Regions from separate parts of the Mesorhizobium sp. M0761 genome, predicted to be linked through region 1. Evidence: predicted binding sites of a transcription regulator. Region 1 holds the regulator's gene; each other region holds the start of a gene.
What was found. The regulator PhoB, encoded in region 1, activates phosphate uptake and scavenging genes when phosphate is short. The targets are predictions, from matches to a motif close to TGTCATNNANCTGTCAT.
Positions count from the first base shown of each region.

Region 2: a site for PhoB is predicted at 2,155-2,171, ahead of NKI32_RS09295 (PhoX family protein). Genes of this name have one in related genera too.
Region 3: a site for PhoB is predicted at 2,944-2,960, ahead of NKI32_RS16685 (RNA degradosome polyphosphate kinase). Genes of this name have one in related genera too.

Region 1 is NZ_JAMYPF010000006.1:325,497-331,168, forward strand. It holds gene pstA (phosphate ABC transporter permease PstA) at 1-1,023, shown strand, start outside; gene pstB (phosphate ABC transporter ATP-binding protein PstB) at 1,041-1,865, shown strand; gene phoU (phosphate signaling complex protein PhoU) at 1,907-2,611, shown strand; gene phoB (phosphate regulon transcriptional regulator PhoB) at 2,628-3,317, shown strand; gene NKI32_RS13225 (ROK family protein) at 3,348-4,583, opposite strand; gene xylF (D-xylose ABC transporter substrate-binding protein) at 4,849-5,672, shown strand, end outside.
Region 2 is NZ_JAMYPF010000004.1:329,651-335,322, reverse strand. It holds gene urtA (urea ABC transporter substrate-binding protein) at 90-1,400, opposite strand; gene NKI32_RS09300 (hypothetical protein) at 1,714-2,109, shown strand; gene NKI32_RS09295 (PhoX family protein) at 2,227-4,140, shown strand; gene NKI32_RS09290 (GMC family oxidoreductase) at 4,205-5,672, opposite strand, start outside.
Region 3 is NZ_JAMYPF010000009.1:51,708-57,379, reverse strand. It holds gene ppx (exopolyphosphatase) at 1-597, opposite strand, end outside; gene NKI32_RS16685 (RNA degradosome polyphosphate kinase) at 597-2,789, opposite strand; gene NKI32_RS16680 (zinc-finger domain-containing protein) at 3,023-3,268, shown strand; gene NKI32_RS16675 (FAD-dependent monooxygenase) at 3,288-4,526, shown strand; gene NKI32_RS16670 (TIGR02117 family protein) at 4,749-5,414, opposite strand; gene NKI32_RS16665 (amino acid ABC transporter ATP-binding protein) at 5,520-5,672, opposite strand, start outside.

The DNA.
Region 1 (5,672 bases):
CTCGCCGAAAACGCGCTGGTGGCCAAGCTCGGCATCGATCCGGCCAACAAGCCGATGATGCTGAAGCTCAAGGGCTTCCTGTCGGAAGGCGCCCGCGTCCAGCTGCGCGACATCGTCTCCGCCGATCCGTCGGTGATCGGCACGACGCGTGACGTCGACATCCTGGCCGCCGCCAATCTCGACTCGGCCTTCAAGGGCCAGATCGACCTCGGCGTCGATGAAGCGCGCCGCAAGGTATCCAACCAGCAGATCGACTGGATGAACAAGCTCAAAGCCGATGGCGCGATGGCCGAGCATTTCAACACCGGCCTGTTCAGCTATGGCGCCTCCAGCCGGCCCGAAACGTCGGGCATGGGCGTGGCCATCATCGGTTCGTTCTACATGATGGTGATCGTGCTTTTGCTGGCGCTGCCGATCGGCGTCGCCGCCTCCATCTATCTGGAGGAGTTCGCCAAGAAGAACCGCTTCACCGACCTGATCGAAGTCAACATCAACAATCTGGCGGCTGTGCCGTCGATCGTCTTCGGTCTGCTTGGCCTTGCCGTGTTCATCAACTTCCTCGGCATGCCGCGCTCGGCTTCCTTCGTCGGCGGCCTGGTGCTGACCTTGATGACATTGCCGACCATAATCATCGCCACGCGCGCCGCCCTCGCCGCGGTGCCGCCGTCGATCCGCTCGGCGGCCCTAGGTCTCGGCGCCTCCAAGATGCAGATGGTGTTCCATCACATCCTGCCGCTTGCCGCCCCAGGCATCCTTACCGGCACCATCATCGGCCTGGCGCGTGCGCTCGGCGAGACAGCACCGCTGCTCTTGATCGGCATGGTCGCTTTCGTCGCCGATTATCCGACGACGCCTTTCGATCCGGCGACCGCGCTGCCGGTTCAGATCTATATGTGGGCAAACGAGGCTGAGCGCGCTTTTGTCGAGCGCATGTCCGGCGCCATCATCATCCTGCTCGTCTTCCTCATGGCCATGAACATCACCGCGATCGTGCTCCGGCGCCGGTTCGAGCGGCGCTGGTAGAAAAAAGGCAATTTGGTATGAACATCATGACCGAACAGTCCCTTGAGAATGCAGTGGGCGACAAAATGAACGCCAAGTCGAACGAAGTCATCAAGATGCGCGGCGACAAGGTCGGCGTCTTCTACGGCGAGAAGCAGGCGTTGTTCGACGTCAATCTCGACGTCCGCCAGAACCAGGTGACGGCGCTGATCGGCCCGTCCGGCTGCGGCAAGTCGACCTTCCTGCGCTGCCTCAACCGCATGAACGACACCATCGATTCGGCGCGGGTGACCGGCAAGATCACGCTCGATGAAGACGACATCTACGACAAGAACATCGATGTCGTCGAACTGCGCGCCCGCGTCGGCATGGTGTTCCAGAAACCCAACCCGTTCCCGAAGTCGATCTACGAGAACGTCGCCTACGGCCCGCGCATCCATGGGCTGGCCAAGCGCAAGTCCGACATGGACCAGATCGTCGAGCAGAGCCTGAAGAAGGCTGCGATCTGGAACGAGGTCAAGGACCGCCTGCAGGAGCCCGGCACCGGCCTGTCCGGCGGCCAGCAGCAGCGCCTGTGCATCGCGCGCGCCATCGCCGTGTCGCCGGAGGTGATCCTGATGGACGAGCCCTGCTCGGCGCTCGATCCGATCGCCACCGCCCGTGTCGAGGAGCTGATCGACGAACTGCGCCAGAACTACACGATCGTCATCGTCACCCACTCGATGCAGCAGGCGGCGCGCGTGTCGCAGCGTACAGCGATGTTCCATCTCGGCTATCTCGTCGAGGAGGGCGCCACCGACAAGATGTTCACCAACCCCGACGACAAGCGCACCCAGGACTACATTACCGGCCGCTTCGGCTGAGCCGTCCGGCGGGTGAATTTTCAGGCACGAGGACCAAGATCATGGGTGAACATACCGTCGCCTCCTTCGATGAAGAGCTCGGGCAGATCAGCAAGCTGATCCGCGACATGGGCGATCTGGCAGGCTCGATGGTCAGCGGCTCGACGAGGGCGCTGCTCAATTCGGACAATGCGCTGGCACAGCGTGTCGTGTCCGACGACGCCATCATGGATGCGCGCCAGCGCGAACTGGACGACCGCGCCATCACGCTGATCGCCAAGCGCCAGCCGATGGCCAACGATCTGCGCGCCGTGGTCGGCTCGATCCGCATGGCGGGCGACCTCGAGCGCATCGGCGACCTCGCCAAGAACATCGCCAAACGCGTCGGCACCGTGGGCTTGAGCGTCACGCCGCGCGACCTCTCGCACTCCATCGACGCCATGGCGCAACTGGTGCTGATCCAGGTGCAAGGCGTCGTCGAGGAATATGCCGCCACCGATGCGGCAGCGCTTGCAAAACTCAGGAATAACGACGAGCGCATCGACGTCAAATACACGTCCGTGTTTCGTGAGCTCTTGACCTACATGATGGAAGACCCTCGCAACATCACCGCCTGCACGCATCTCTTGTTCTGCGCCAAGAATCTTGAGCGCATCGGCGATCATGTCACCAACATCGCCGAAAATGCGTATTATGTGCTGACCGGCCAGCAATTGCCCGCCAATCGTCCGAAGCAGGACGAGACGGCGATGGCCACGCCGGCCTGATGAGGGTGAACTGCCTATGATCGCGCCACGCATCATGGTCGTGGAGGACGAGGAGCCACTAGGCGTGCTCCTCCGCTACAACCTCGAATCCGAAGGCTATCAGGTCGAGGTGGTGACACGCGGCGACGAGGCCGAGATCCGCCTGCAGGAAAACGTGCCCGATCTCCTGGTGCTCGACTGGATGGTGCCGGCTGTTTCCGGCATCGAGCTCTGCCGGCGGCTTAGAGTGCGGCCCGAAACCGAGCGGCTGCCGATCATCATGCTGACCGCGCGCGGTGAGGAAAGCGACCGCGTGCGCGGCCTGTCCACCGGTGCCGACGACTATCTGGTCAAGCCATTCTCGACGCCGGAGTTCATGGCGCGCGTGAAAGCGCTGCTGCGCCGCGCCAAGCCGGAAGTGCTGTCGAGCGTGCTCAAGGTCGGCGACATCGTGCTCGATCGAGAATCGCACCGGGTCTACCGCAAGAAGAGCGAGATCAGGCTCGGACCGACCGAGTTCCGGCTGCTCGAATTCATGATGCGCCATCCCGGCCGCGTGTTCTCGCGCAGCCAACTGCTCGACAATGTCTGGGGCGAGACGATCTATATAGACGAGCGAACCGTCGACGTGCATGTCGGGCGGCTGCGCAAGGCCGTCAACAATGGCCGCATGCCGGATGTCATCCGTACCATTCGCGGCGCCGGCTACGCTATCAGGGAAGACTAGGATGCTGCGCGTCGCGCCGTTGCCGGCCATTCAGGCGACATGCTTGCCGGATTTCGCCTGAATGCCCGGCGCGAAAATCTCCTGGTCGACGAAGCCGAGCGCGCGCATGGCGCAGCCTTCGCGGATCAGCGGCAGCTCGTTGGGCTCGGTGTCGAAGGAGATCGATTTCGAGTGCTGGCCGCCGGCAGTCTGGGCGATCGCTTCGCGCAATGCCGGTTCGATCAGGTCGAAGGCGGCGGCGCTGACGCCGACCATGGCGACGGGTGCCGGATCGATCAGAGCAAACAGGCTGCCGAGGCCGAAGCCGAGCGCCTCACCGGCCCTGCGATAGGCTTCGCGCTCCGGGCCATCGGTTTCGCGGGCGCGCGCGGCGAGTGCGCGCATATCAGCGTCGCCGATATCGACCGGCTCGGCATCCTCGCCCATCATTTTGGCGCTGCGCCAGATGGCGTAGTTTCCGGCATAGGCCTCGACGCAGCCGCGCCGCCCGCAGCGGCAGAGCGCGCCGCCCGGACGGTGGATCATGTGGCCGAACTCGCCGCCCGAGGAATGGGTGCCGGTGAACAGTTCGCCTTTCAGCACCAGTCCCATGCCGATGCCGTGCGACAAGAGGATGGCGATAAAGTTGTCGCGGTAGCGCTCGGGCTGGCGCCATTGCAGCGCCACCGCCATCATATTGCAGTCGTTCTCCATGGTGGCCGGAATGCCGAATTCCGCTTCCAACATGTCGGCGAAGGCAATGTCGGTCAGTGGCGTGATCGGCGACCACAGCATGGCGCGCGCCTGCGAATCGGTGATGCCCTGGATGCCCATGGCAATGCGGGCGATGCTCTGGACATCGAGGTCGGGATCCTCAAGCCGCCGCCGGACGATTGCTACGCATTCGCCAATCAGCTCGTCGCGCGGCTTGGTCAGCGTGTCCAGCCGGCGCTGTTCCTCGGCGACGACGTGGCCGGCATAGTCGATGACGGTGACGGACAGGAAATTGAGCGACAGCACGACGGTCATCACCGCCGCCGCTTCCGGGTTGAGACCAAGGCCCACCTGCGGCCGGCCGCGTTTCAGTGCGCCGGTCTCGCCAGGTTTGCCTTCAATCAGGATGCCTTCTTGAATCAGATCAGACGAGATTGCCGATATGGTCGAGTGGCTGAGGCCGGTGGTCGCCGCAATCTCGGTCCGCGACGGCTGGCCGGCCCGGCGCACGGCTGAAATCACCATCGCACGGTTGCGACGGCGCAGATCGTCGTGGCGGATTCCAACCGACATTTGTTTCCTCCCGGCCTCCTCGCGCCTCATGATAGTGAAGGCGTTCGACGGCACCAGCCAAATATTGGCAGACGCCGGCAGCCCTGTCATTGTTTATTGCGGACCTCGAAAAAATTCGGCAAGGCCATCAGAATCCATCAGAATCGATGTTGACAGCGCCTTATCATTGAACCAGTATTTTTTCGAGGCTCGAAAAAATAGGGCCTCTGTGTGCCGGCCCTCGGGCCAGTTTTGTCGCGCCGCACGCGGCGCAGGGAGGATTATGATGAACAGATTCGCAGCCGCCATGCTGGCGGGTGTCGCCATGTCGCTGGCGCTGATGTCGGTCGCGCAGGCGAAGGACAAGGTCATCGGCGTGTCGTGGTCGAACTTCCAGGAAGAGCGCTGGAAGACCGACGAGGCGGCGATGAAAACGGCGATCGAGGCTGCCGGCGACAAGTACATTTCCGCCGACGCGCAGTCCAATCCCGGCAAGCAGCTGACCGACGTCGAAAGCCTGATCTCGCAGGGCGCCAACTCGCTGATCATCCTGGCGCAGGACGCCTCGGCCATCGGCCCGGCGGTGCAGAAGGCGCTGGACGAAGGCATTCCGGTCGTCGGCTATGACCGCCTGATCGAGAACAAGGACGTCTTCTACCTGACCTTCGACAACAAGGAAGTCGGCCGCATGCAGGCCCGCGAAGTGTTCAAGGCGAAGCCCGAAGGCAACTATGTCTTCATCAAGGGCTCTGGCTCGGATCCGAATGCCGATTTCCTGTTCTCGGGCTCGATGGAAGTGCTCAAGGAAGCCATCGACTCGGGCAAGATCAAGAATGTCGGCGAGGCCTATACCGATGGCTGGCTGCCGGCCAACGCCCAGAAGAACATGGAACAGTTCTTGACCGCCAACGACAACAAGGTCGATGCCGTGGTTGCGGCGAATGACGGCACCGCCGGCGGCGTTGTCGCCGCGCTGACGGCGCAGGGCCTCGCCGGAACGGTTCCGGTCTCGGGCCAGGACGGCGACCATGCCGCTCTGAACCGCATCGCGCTCGGCACGCAGACGGTGTCGGTGTGGAAGGACGCGCGCGAACTCGGCAAGAACGCCGC
Region 2 (5,672 bases), on a different contig from region 1:
GAAATTCCGCGTCCGGGCGGGCTGAAGCGCCCGGACGCTTGGCGGTACCGATCGTGGACGCGTCCACGATCGGTCAGTCCCGGGAGGGATCAGTTCGTGCCCTTGCCGCCGCATTTGCCGGTGGCAACGTTGAAGTTGCCGCAGGACAGAGGCGCGCGCCAATCCGAAATCAGGTCCTTGGAATCGGGCAGATAGTCGGACCATTCGTCGCCCATCACGAGGCCGGGCGTCTGCGACACGGTCTCGAACTGGCCGTCGGCCTGGATCTCGCCGATCAGCACCGGCTTGGTGATGTGATGGTTCGGCATCATGGTCGAATAGCCGCCGGTGAGGTTCGGCACGGACACGCCGACCATGGCGTCGATGACCTTGTCGGGATCGGTGGTGCCAGCCTTTTCGACCGCCTTCACCCACATGTTGAAGCCGATATAGTGAGCTTCCATCGGGTCGTTGGTGGTGCGCTTGTCATTCTTGATGAACTTGTGCCAGTCGGCGATGAACTTCTTGTTTTCGGGTGTGTCGACGCTCTCGAAATAGTTCCAGGCAGCGAGATGGCCGACCAGCGGCGCGGTATCGAGACCGGCCAGTTCTTCCTCACCGACCGAAAAGGCCATGACCGGGATGTCCTCGGCCTTGATGCCCTGGTTGCCGAGTTCCTTGTAGAACGGAACGTTGGCGTCGCCATTGACGGTCGAGACGACGGCGGTCTTCTTGCCGGCCGAGCCGAATTTCTTGATTGCGGAGACTTCGGTCTGCCAGTCGGAGAAGCCGAACGGCGTGTAGTTGACCATGATGTCTTCGGCGGCGACGCCCTTGGCCTTCAGATAGGCCTCGAGGATTTTGTTGGTGGTTCGGGGATAGACGTAGTCGGTGCCTTCCAGCACCCAGCGCTTCACCGAGCCACCGTCCTCGCTCATGAGATAATCGACGGCAGGAATCGCCTGCTGGTTCGGGGCGGCGCCGGTGTAGAACACGTTGCGCTCGCTTTCCTCGCCCTCATACTGGACGGGGTAGAACAGGATGTTGTCGAGTTCCGAGAACACCGGCAACACCGATTTGCGCGACACCGAGGTCCAGCAGCCGAACACGGCGGCGACCTTGTCCTTCGAGATCAGCTCGCGCGCCTTTTCGGCAAAGAGCGGCCAGTTGGAGGCCGGATCGACAACGACCGCCTCGAGCTTCTTGCCGAGCAGACCGCCCTTGGCATTCTGCTCTTCGATGAGCATCAGCATGGCGTCTTTCAGCGTCGTCTCCGAAATCGCCATGGTCCCCGATAGCGAATGCAGAATGCCGACCTTGATCGTGTCTTCGGCGGCCTTGGCCGGAGACGACATCGACAGGCCGGCGGCGATCACGCCCGCCGAAAACATTTTTGTTATTGTGGAGAAATTACCCCTCATACCGAAGACTCCCAAGCTGTTTGATTGCACCGCGACAATGCAAAGCAACTGCCGTGCCAAACGCGAAGGCGCCGCTCACAAAGATGGAATAGCCGAGCGTTATCAGCCGGTTGGTATATTAGCCTGGAGAAACAAAAAGGCAGCCGGTAAAAATTGATTGAGGCAAATTTGCGCAGCGCACACCACTTTTGCCTAATTTTCGCCCAATTGAGACAAATGCCTAGTTTTTGATCTCCGGCCGTGGGTTCCGGGCGAACAATGTTGCGGCACCGCGCAAAAATAGGGCAAGCTCGCCCTTCAAAAGAGAGACGTCATGACATCTCGCATCTCACGCATTTCCTGCATCCTGCTGCTGATGGCAACGAGCGGCGCCGCGCGCGCCGATTTCAGCGAGGGCAAACTTCCTGACGGCACCTATCATTGCGAGGTCTATTTGCTCGGCGCCTTCCTCAACCTCGGCGACATCACTATCAAGGGCAATGTCTATACCGGCCCGGTGACGTTCGGAACGGCGCTGCAAGGCTACAACTATCAGATGAACGCCAATGGCGAGATCACCTGGCTCGGGCCGCTGGGCGGCTATACCACCGGTGGCAACTCCGTCTCCATGACACAGGCAACACTGGACGGCGAGACCGCCCCGTCATTCGACATCATTCTGAAGCAGCCCGACGGCGCCTTCACCGCCTCGACCTGCACCAAGGGCTGAGCGATGCGTAGTGCCGCGCCCCGTTGCGGCAAAACCTTCCTCTTATGTCATGTGAATGTTGCCTAAGCAGACTAGGGCAACGGTGCGCCGTAACATCCACCCTGAGAGGCAGACACCATGGCCAATACACCGTCTTCATCCTCCCCCGTCATCCGCGAAATCATTGCCGAGCGCGTCTCGCGCCGGTCTCTTTTGAAAGGCAGCCTCGCCTCCGGCGCGCTGATTGCCGGCGGCAGCTTTGTCGGCTCCTTGTTTGCCGGCGAAACGCATGCCGCCGCAGCGCAGTCGACGCTCGGCTTTCCCGAGCTGAAGCGGGTCTACGACAAGACCCATGCCGCCGCCGAAGGCTATGAGACGACCATCGTCGCGCGCTGGGGCGACCCGCTTGCAGCCGGCCTCGCCGAATTCGACGGCAACAAGGTCGCGGCGGAGGAACAGGAAAAGCGCTTCGGCTACAATTGCGACTACATCGCCTTCATGCCGCTGCCCAAGGGCACGGTGAATTCCGATCATGGCCTGCTCTGCGTCAACAACGAATACATCTCGCCCAATGTGATGTTTCCGGGGATGACCGAGGGCGATGCCGGCAAGACGATGACCAGGGAACAGGTCAATCTCGGCATGGCCGCGATGGGCCATTCGATCCTCGAGGTGCAGGTGAAGGACGGCAAGTGGGAAACCGTGGCGGACAGCCCGCTCAACCGCCGCATCACCGCCAACACCGAAATGACCGTTTCCGGACCGGTTGCCGGCCATGCGCTGATGAAAACTTCGGCCGACCCGACTGGCACGAAAGTGCTCGGCACCAGCTATAATTGCAGCGGCGGTTTCACCCCCTGGGGTACGGTGCTGACCTGCGAGGAAGGCGTGTCCGACATTTTCGGCGGCGACCCGAAAAAGGCGCCGACTGCCGACCTGCTCGACCGTTACGGCTTCGACGGCTCCGACATCTATGGCCGCGGCCGCTTCCATGACCGCTTCAACCTCGACAAGGAACCGAACGAGGCCAACCGCTTCGACTGGGTGGTCGAGATCGACCCTTACGATCCTCAGTCCAGGCCGGTGAAGCGCACGGCACTTGGCCGCATGTCGCATGAGGCCTCGACCGTGGTCCTCAACAAGGACGGCCGCGTTGTCGTCTATATGGGTGACGACGACTATTTCGAATATATGTACCGCTTCGTCTCGGCCAAGGCCTATGACAAGGCCAACCCGGCCTCCGGCGCCGATCTGCTCGACGATGGCGTGCTGTCGGTCGCCCGCTTCGATGCCGATGGCTCGATGACGTGGCTGCCGTTGGTGCACGGCCAGGGCAAGCTTACCGTCGAGAACGGTTTTGCCGACCAGGCCGAGGTGCTGTTGAAGACGCGGTTTGCGGCAGATGCGCTCGGCGCCACGCCGATGGACCGGCCCGAGGACATCGAGACCAATCCGGTGACCGGCCGCGTCTATGCGGTGATGACCAAGAACAAGAAGCGCGACCAGTCAAAGGTCAATCCGGCCAACACGCGGCCGGAAAATCTCTGGGGCCATATTGTCGAACTGATCCCGCCCGGCGGCCGCGGCGCGGATGCCGACCACACGGCGGAAAAGTATGCCTGGGACCTGTTCGTGCTCTGCGGCAACCCGAAAGATGCCAAGGTCGGCGCCACTTTTCATCCGGACACGTCGGACAATGGCTGGTTCGTCTGCCCCGACAACATCACCTTCGACCCGGCGGGGCGGCTGTGGGTGGCGACGGACGGCGCCAATGATTTCGACCTGCCGGACGGCGTCTATGGCGTCGACACCGAAGGTGCGGCGCGCGGCCTGCCGAAGCTGCTGTTCACCTGCCCGCACGGCGCCGAAGCGACCGGCCCGTGCTTCACGCCGGACGGCACGACTTTGTTCCTGTCGGTGCAGCACCCTGCGGAAGATGCCGAGACGCTCGACAAGGCGCAGACGCTATGGCCCGATTTCAAAGACGGCCAGTTGCCGCGACCTTCCGTCGTCGCCATCCGCCGCAGGGACGGACAGCCGGTCGGCGCATAGTGAGTCCTAGTGAAAAAGGCGGAACGCGCCATGCGCGTTCCGCGTAGCGATCCGGGAGGACGGCTCAGATCGTCTTGGCCGACATTTGCGAAGCGATGTATTCGGCCTGGCGGATAGCCAGCGACACGATCGTCAGCGTCGGATTTTCAGCCGCACCGGTCGTGAACTGGCTGCCGTCCGACACGAACAGGTTCTTGATGTCGTGCGCCTGGCCGTGCTTGTTGACGACGCCGTCTTCCGCCTTTTCGCTCATCCGGTTGGTGCCGAGATTGTGGGTTGAGGGATAGGGCGGCGTCGGGAAGGAGCGCGTCGCGCCGACCGCATCGTAAAGCGCTGTGGCCTGCTTGTAGGCATGGTTGCGCATCGCCGTGTCGTTGGGATGATCATCGAAATGCACGTCGGCGATCGGCATGCCGTGCGCGTCCTTCTCGTCCTTGTGCAGCGTGACGCGGTTTTCCGCGCGCGGCATGTCCTCGCCGACGATCCACAGGCCAGCCATGTGATCATAGTGGTCGAGCGCGGTGGTGAAGGAACGGCCCCAGCCGCCGGGATTGAGGAAGGCGGCCATGAAGGGCAAGCCGAGCGACAGCGTCTCGAATTCATAGCCGCCGACAAAGCCGCGTGAGGGATCGTGCCGCGCCTCGTCGCGGATAATGCCGGCCATGGTGGTGCCGCGATACATTCGCACCGGTTGGTCGAAAATGGCGTAGACCGAACCGGTGGTGTGGCGCATGTAGTTCTTGCCGACCTGCCCCGACGAATTGGCAAGCCCTTGCGGAAACTTCGCTGACTCGGAGTTCAGCAGCAGGCGCGGGCTTTCGATCGAGTTGCCGGCGACGGCAACGATGCGGGCCTTCTGCTCCTGCAGCTTGCCGTCCTTGTCGGCATAGACGACGCCGGTCACTTTTCCGCTAGCGTCATGGTTGATCTTGATCGCCATGGCGTTTGGCCGGACCTCGAGATGGCCGGTCGCCTCACCCTTGGGAATTTCGGTGTAGAGCGTCGACCATTTGGCGCCCCATTTGCAGCCCTGGAAGCAGAAGCCGGTCTGTTGGCAGGAGTTGCGGTCGTCCCGCTCGACCGAATTGATTGCCATGTTGCCGGTATGACATTCCTTATAGCCGAGCTTGTCGGCGCCGGCCTTGAGCACCTTGAAGTTGTTGTTGCCGGGCAGCCGCGGCCAGCCATTGGTGCCGGTGACGCCCATCTTGGCTTCCGCCTTGGCGTAGTAAGGCTCCATCTCGGCCAATGTGACCGGCCAGTCCAGCAGGTTGGCGCCTTCCAGCTTGCCGTAGGTCGAGAGCGTCTTGAACTCATGCTCCTGGAAGCGCAGCGAGGCGCCGGCCCAGTGCGTGGTCGAGCCGCCGACCGATTTGACGATCCAGGCCGGCAAATTGGGGAAATCCTTCGACACCCGCCAGTCGCCTGAGGTTGTGCGCTTGTCCGTCCAGGCGAGTTGGCTGAAGGAACCCCACTCGTCATTGATGAAATCCTCGTATTCGTGGCGCGCGCCGGCCTCGAGGATGACGACA
Region 3 (5,672 bases), on a different contig from region 1:
CTTCAACAATTTGGCGCGCGCCAGTTCGTCGCGGGTGATCTTTGCCGCCTGGGCGAGCGAATTCCTGGCCATGTCCTGCAGCCGCAGGCCACCCAGCGGCAGCGTGATGCCGTCGCCGATCGCCTCGCCATTGATGTCGATAAGCTCCAGGCTGCCGCCGCCAAGATCGCCGGCAATGCCATTGGCGGGGTGGAAGCCCGAAATGACGCCAAGCGCCGAATAATGCGCCTCCTGCCGGCCAGTGAGCACGCGGATCTCGGTCTTGAGCACCTCCTGGGCGCGGTGGATGAAATCGGGGCCGTTGATCGCTTCGCGGGCCGCGGCTGTTGCCAGCACAAACATGTGCTCCGCACCCGCCTGGTCGGAGAGCGCGCGGAAACGGCGGAACTCCTCCATCGAGCGCGTCACCGCCTCGGGGTCGAGCTTGCCGGTCGAAACGATGCCGCGGCCGAGGCCGGCCAGCATCTTTTCGTTGAACAGCAAGGTCGGCGAGCGCGCCAACCCTTCATAGACGACAAGGCGGATCGAGTTCGAGCCGATGTCGATGATGGACAGCGGCCGGCGATCCTGCAGCCGGCCTTGGGACGTTGAAATCATCAGCCGGTGTTCTTCTTGCGACGCTTGAACTGCGCGATGCGCTTGGGCGCATGCGACTTCAGCGCGTCACCCCGTCCCGACAGGCTCGGATTGGTCATGAAATATTCCTGCGCGTTGAACGGTTCCTCACCCTCCTCCAGCACGACGCGCCGGGAGGTTCCGTCAGCCAATACGTCGAAACTTTGCTGGTTGTCCATGATGTTGCCCAGCATGATCTGGCCAAGGATCTGTTCATGCACCGTTGGATTGGTGATCGGCACCATGGTCTCGACGCGGCGGTCGAGATTGCGTGGCATCAAGTCGGCCGAGGCGATGTAGACGATCGCCTCGTCCGACGGCAGGCCATGGCCGTTGCCGAAGCAGTAGATGCGGCTGTGTTCGAGGAAGCGGCCGACGATCGACTTGACCCTGATGTTTTCCGACAGGCCGGGCACCTGCGGCCGCAGGCAGCAGATGCCGCGCACGACGAGATCGATCTCGACGCCGGCACGGCTGGCATCATAGAGCGCGTCGATGATGTTGGGATCGACGAGCGCGTTCATCTTCATCCAGATGCGCGCCGGACGGCCAGCCAGCGCGTAGGCGACCTCGTCGGCAATGTGCTTGAGGATACGGCTGCGCAGCGTAAACGGCGAGATGGCGATCCGCATCTCATCGGTCGGCTCGGCATAGCCGGTGATGAAGTTGAACAGCTGGGCGACATCGCGCGCGATCGTCGGATCGGTGGTGAAGAAGGACAGGTCGGTGTAGATGCGCGCGGTCACCGGATGGTAGTTGCCGGTGCCGAGATGCACATAGTTGCGCAGCTTGCCGTCCTCGCGCCGCACTACTAGCGACATTTTCGCATGGGTTTTGAGTTCGAGGAAGCCGAACACGACCTGAACGCCGGCGCGTTCGAGGTCGCGCGCCCAGCGGATGTTGGCTTCCTCGTCGAAGCGCGCCTTGAGCTCGACCAGGGCGGTTACCGACTTGCCGGCCTCGGCCGCGTCGACCAAGGCGCGCACGATCGGGCTGTCGTTGGAGGTGCGGTAGAGCGTCTGCTTGATCGCCACCACCTCCGGGTCGGCCATCGCCTGGCGCAGGAATTGGACCACAACGTCAAAGGATTCATAGGGGTGGTGGACGACGATGTCCTTCTCGCGGATGGCCGCGAAACAGTCGCCGCCATGCTCGCGGATGCGCTCGGGAAAGCGCGGATTGTAGGGGGTGAACTTCAGGTCGTCGCGCGGCACGGCGACGATCTCGGAAATCTGGCTGAGCGCCAGCGGGCCGGTCAGAACGCTGATGCGGCTCGAAGAGACTCCAAGCTCGCCGGCGACGAACTCGCGCAATTCGCCGGGCATCGACTTGTCGAATTCGATGCGGATGACCGAACCGCGGCGGCGGCGCTTCAGCGCCGTCTCGAACAGGCGCACGAGATCTTCCGACTCTTCCTCGACCTCGATATCGCTGTCCCGGATGATGCGGAAGGTGCCTGAACCCTTGACCTCATAGCCGGGGAACAGCTTGCCGATATAGAGGCCGACAGCCTCCTCCAGTGGAATGAAGCGAACGTGCTGCTTGCGGTCGGGCAGACGGATGAAGCGCTTCAGCGCCACCGGCAGGCGCAGAAGCGCGCTCATCTCCTCGCCATTCTTGCGATGGCGCAATTGCAGCGCCATCGAGAAGCCGAGATTGGGAATGAACGGAAACGGATGCGCCGGGTCGATCGACAGTGGAGTCAGGACCGGGAAGACCTGGTCCTGGAAATGGTCTTCCAGCCAGACTTTCTCATCCTTGGTTAGTGCATCGCGGGTGATGCTCTCTATGCCTTCCTTGTTGAGCAGCAGCATCAGCGCTGAAAGGCTGTTCTGCTGGTCCTCCTGCAGCCGCTCGACCTCGCGCAGCAATTGTTCCAGCTGCTGCTCCGGCGTGCGGCCGTCGGGGCTCTTGAGCGCAATGCCTTCGCGCACCTGGCCCGCAAGGCCGGCGACGCGGACCATGAAGAATTCATCGAGATTGGCGGCCGAAATCGACAGGAAACGGACGCGTTCGAGCAGCGGATGGTGCTCGTTCTGCGATTCCTCGAGCACACGCCGGTTGAACTGCAGCCAGGAGAACTCACGGTTGACGAACCGATCGGGGTTGCCGCCCTCGGGGCTCGCCACCTCGACATTGATGAATTCGCTCTGCACCGGCTTCAGTTCGTTCATGGTTCCTGCTCTTCCCCGCCAACCGTCCCTTGGAGCGCCGCTGGACGTGCCATGCCTCTAACACGCTTTTGTGACGCATGGCCCTTCGGCGAAAACCATTCCGATTTCAGGGACATGCACTTAACCGGCTCACCGTATCCTCTGACAGGCTTTTGCGACAGTTTCATTTCATCGATCTTGCAAACAGGCCTGTTATGTTCCAGATGCTTTTCGACGAGATCAAGGAGACGACGATGGCAGGCGGTTCCATTCCCCACTTCCAGAACGATGCGGGCCATCCGGCAATCGACATCGGCGTCAAGGAATTCATGTGCACCGGCGCCAACCCGCCCTTCGACCATCCACACGTGTTCCTCGACATGGGCGACGACAATGAAAAGGTCTGTCCCTACTGCTCGACGCTCTACCGCTATTCGGCGAAGCTGAGGGCGACGGAAACGCTGCCGGCTGGTTGCCTTTATATCGACCAGGCCGCCTGATCCTTCCGCGACAAGCCCGATGGAAGACATCAGGTCCCGGCAGGTCATAATCGCCGGGGCCGGCATCGCCGGGCTGACCGCTGCCCTTGCCTTCGCCGGACGGGGTTATCCGGTAAAGCTGATCGAACAGGCACAGCACCTAGAAGCGGCCGGCGCCGGCATCCAGCTTTCGCCCAACGCAACACGCATTCTTGGAAAACTCGGCGTGCTCGACCGACTGCTGCCCGCAGCGTTGCGGCCGGAAGCGGTCGTGCTCAAGGACGCCGGGACGCTGCGCGAACTGGCGCGGGTACCGCTTGGGCAAGCCGCCGAAGCGCGCTGGCAGGCGCCTTATCTCGTCGCTCACCGCGCCGATCTGCAGGCAGCGCTGCTGGCGCAAATGGCCGAACGGCCGGAGATTGAGTTCATCACCGGCGCCCACGTGACCGGCATCGTCAAAGACGCGCAATATGTCGCCGTGACCGCCGAAGTGGACGGCCGCGAGATCGAGGCACGCGGCAAACTGCTGGTCGGCGCCGACGGCGTCTGGTCGGCGGTCCGGGCGCAACTCGCAGGCGAGGACTTCGTCAAAAGCCGTTTTTCGGGCGAACTCGCCTGGCGGGCTACAATCGCAGCCGACGGTGCGGCCGGAGAAGCCTTTGCCGCGATCGGCGCCGCCGACTGCGTCACCACGTTCCTGCATCCTGGCTTCCACATGGTCGCCTACCCCGTCAGCAAAGGCCGGACCTTCAATCTCGCCGCCTTCACCAAGGGTGAGCGCATGGCCGAAGGTTGGTCGGGCCATGCCGATCCCGCGATCCTCACGGCTGCCCTGCGCGGCACCGCGCCGGGCCTGACGAAGCTTGTGGCACTGGCCGGCCCATGGACGGCCTTTCCGATCCATACCGTCGAACAACAGCGGTGGACGAGCCCGCAGGGCATCGCGCTGATCGGCGACGCCGCGCATGCGATGACGCCGTTTGCCGCACAGGGCGCGGCAATGGCGATCGAAGATGCCATCACGCTTGCCGACGCTATCGCCGATTTCCCTGGCGATCTGCCCAGAAGTTTTCAAATCTGGGAAAATCTTCGGCGGCCGCGTGTCGCCAAGGCCGCGCGTCGTGGGGCCGTAAACCGCCTCGCCTGGCATGCTGCCGGCCCGGTGGCGATCGCCCGCAATCTGTTCCTGGCCATGCGCTCGCCTGACAAGCTCGCCGCCGACCTCGACTGGCTCTATGGATGGCGAGCGGACACTCGGCAGTCCAGATCGTCGACGTAGCGATCCTTCCCACCCCCCTCTGTCCTGCCGGACATCTCCCCCGCAAGGGGGGAGATTGGTGTCGCCGTCGCCTTCGCCAAAATCGCCGGCGTTGCAGCAGGAGCGCCGCGGGCAAAACGGCTGATCTCCCCCCTTGCGGGGGAGATGGCCGGCTGGCCAGAGGGGGGTGCTGTCCCGCTGACTTCAAAAGATCCAACACTGTCGCGGTGCGATGAAGGACTGCTAGTTATAAAACCGCATTGAAAATCCCAGCGAGGCCGGCAGCGGGTTCCACCAGCCGGTGCGCAGGCCGGCGGTGCGCAGGCCGGCGGCTGTCCAGGTGTTACAGCCGACAAGCGCGTTGAATTGGCCGTTCGCCTCGAAGAAGCGGTCGAAGCTGGAATAGGCGGCGTTCTCGATGACGACCGGACCATGCGGCCCTTGCTGGAAACTCGCGTCGATATAGTTGAGCAGCGCTGCAAAACGTTCCTCATCGATGTCGAAACCGGTGACAGCAGGGTGCGGCTCGGCGATGGTCCCGGCGATATCGACATGCATGACCGAGGCGTCCAGTGTCAGCGCCTTGAGGACGGGCACTGCTTTCAGCTGCGACCAGCTCGGCGTCTCCAGATAGAAGGCCCGGCCGCCCCAGCCAAAGACGATGTAGCGCACTTCCGGGGCGTCGACAGGGATGCCGGCAGCGACCAGGAAATGGAAGCGCCGGCGCACCTCGTCATCGACGGGAATGGCGATGTCGGTGTGGATCGGATTCTCCAGCACCAGAATATGGCGCGTGCCCTCACCCGCCGCTGACGCCGGCCACAGCGGACGCGGCACCAGCGTGCCGAGCGTGGCAGCGAGCGCGACCACGATAATCAGCATGGCCACGAAACGCAGGGCTTTTCTCATGCGGCGGCGGCTTTGTGTTTCAATGGAGAAGATCAACCCCGACCCCAGATAGCAAAAGAGCCCGGCCGCATTACGGCCGGGCTCTTTTGGTTCGCATGAAAATGCTCAGTGCAGGATCTGCGACAGAAACAGCTTGGTGCGCTCGTGGCGCGGATGGTCGAAGAACTCGGCCGGCGTGTTCTGTTCGACGATCTGGCCCTGATCCATGAAGATCACCCGGTTGGCGACCTTGCGGGCAAAGCCCATTTCGTGGGTGAC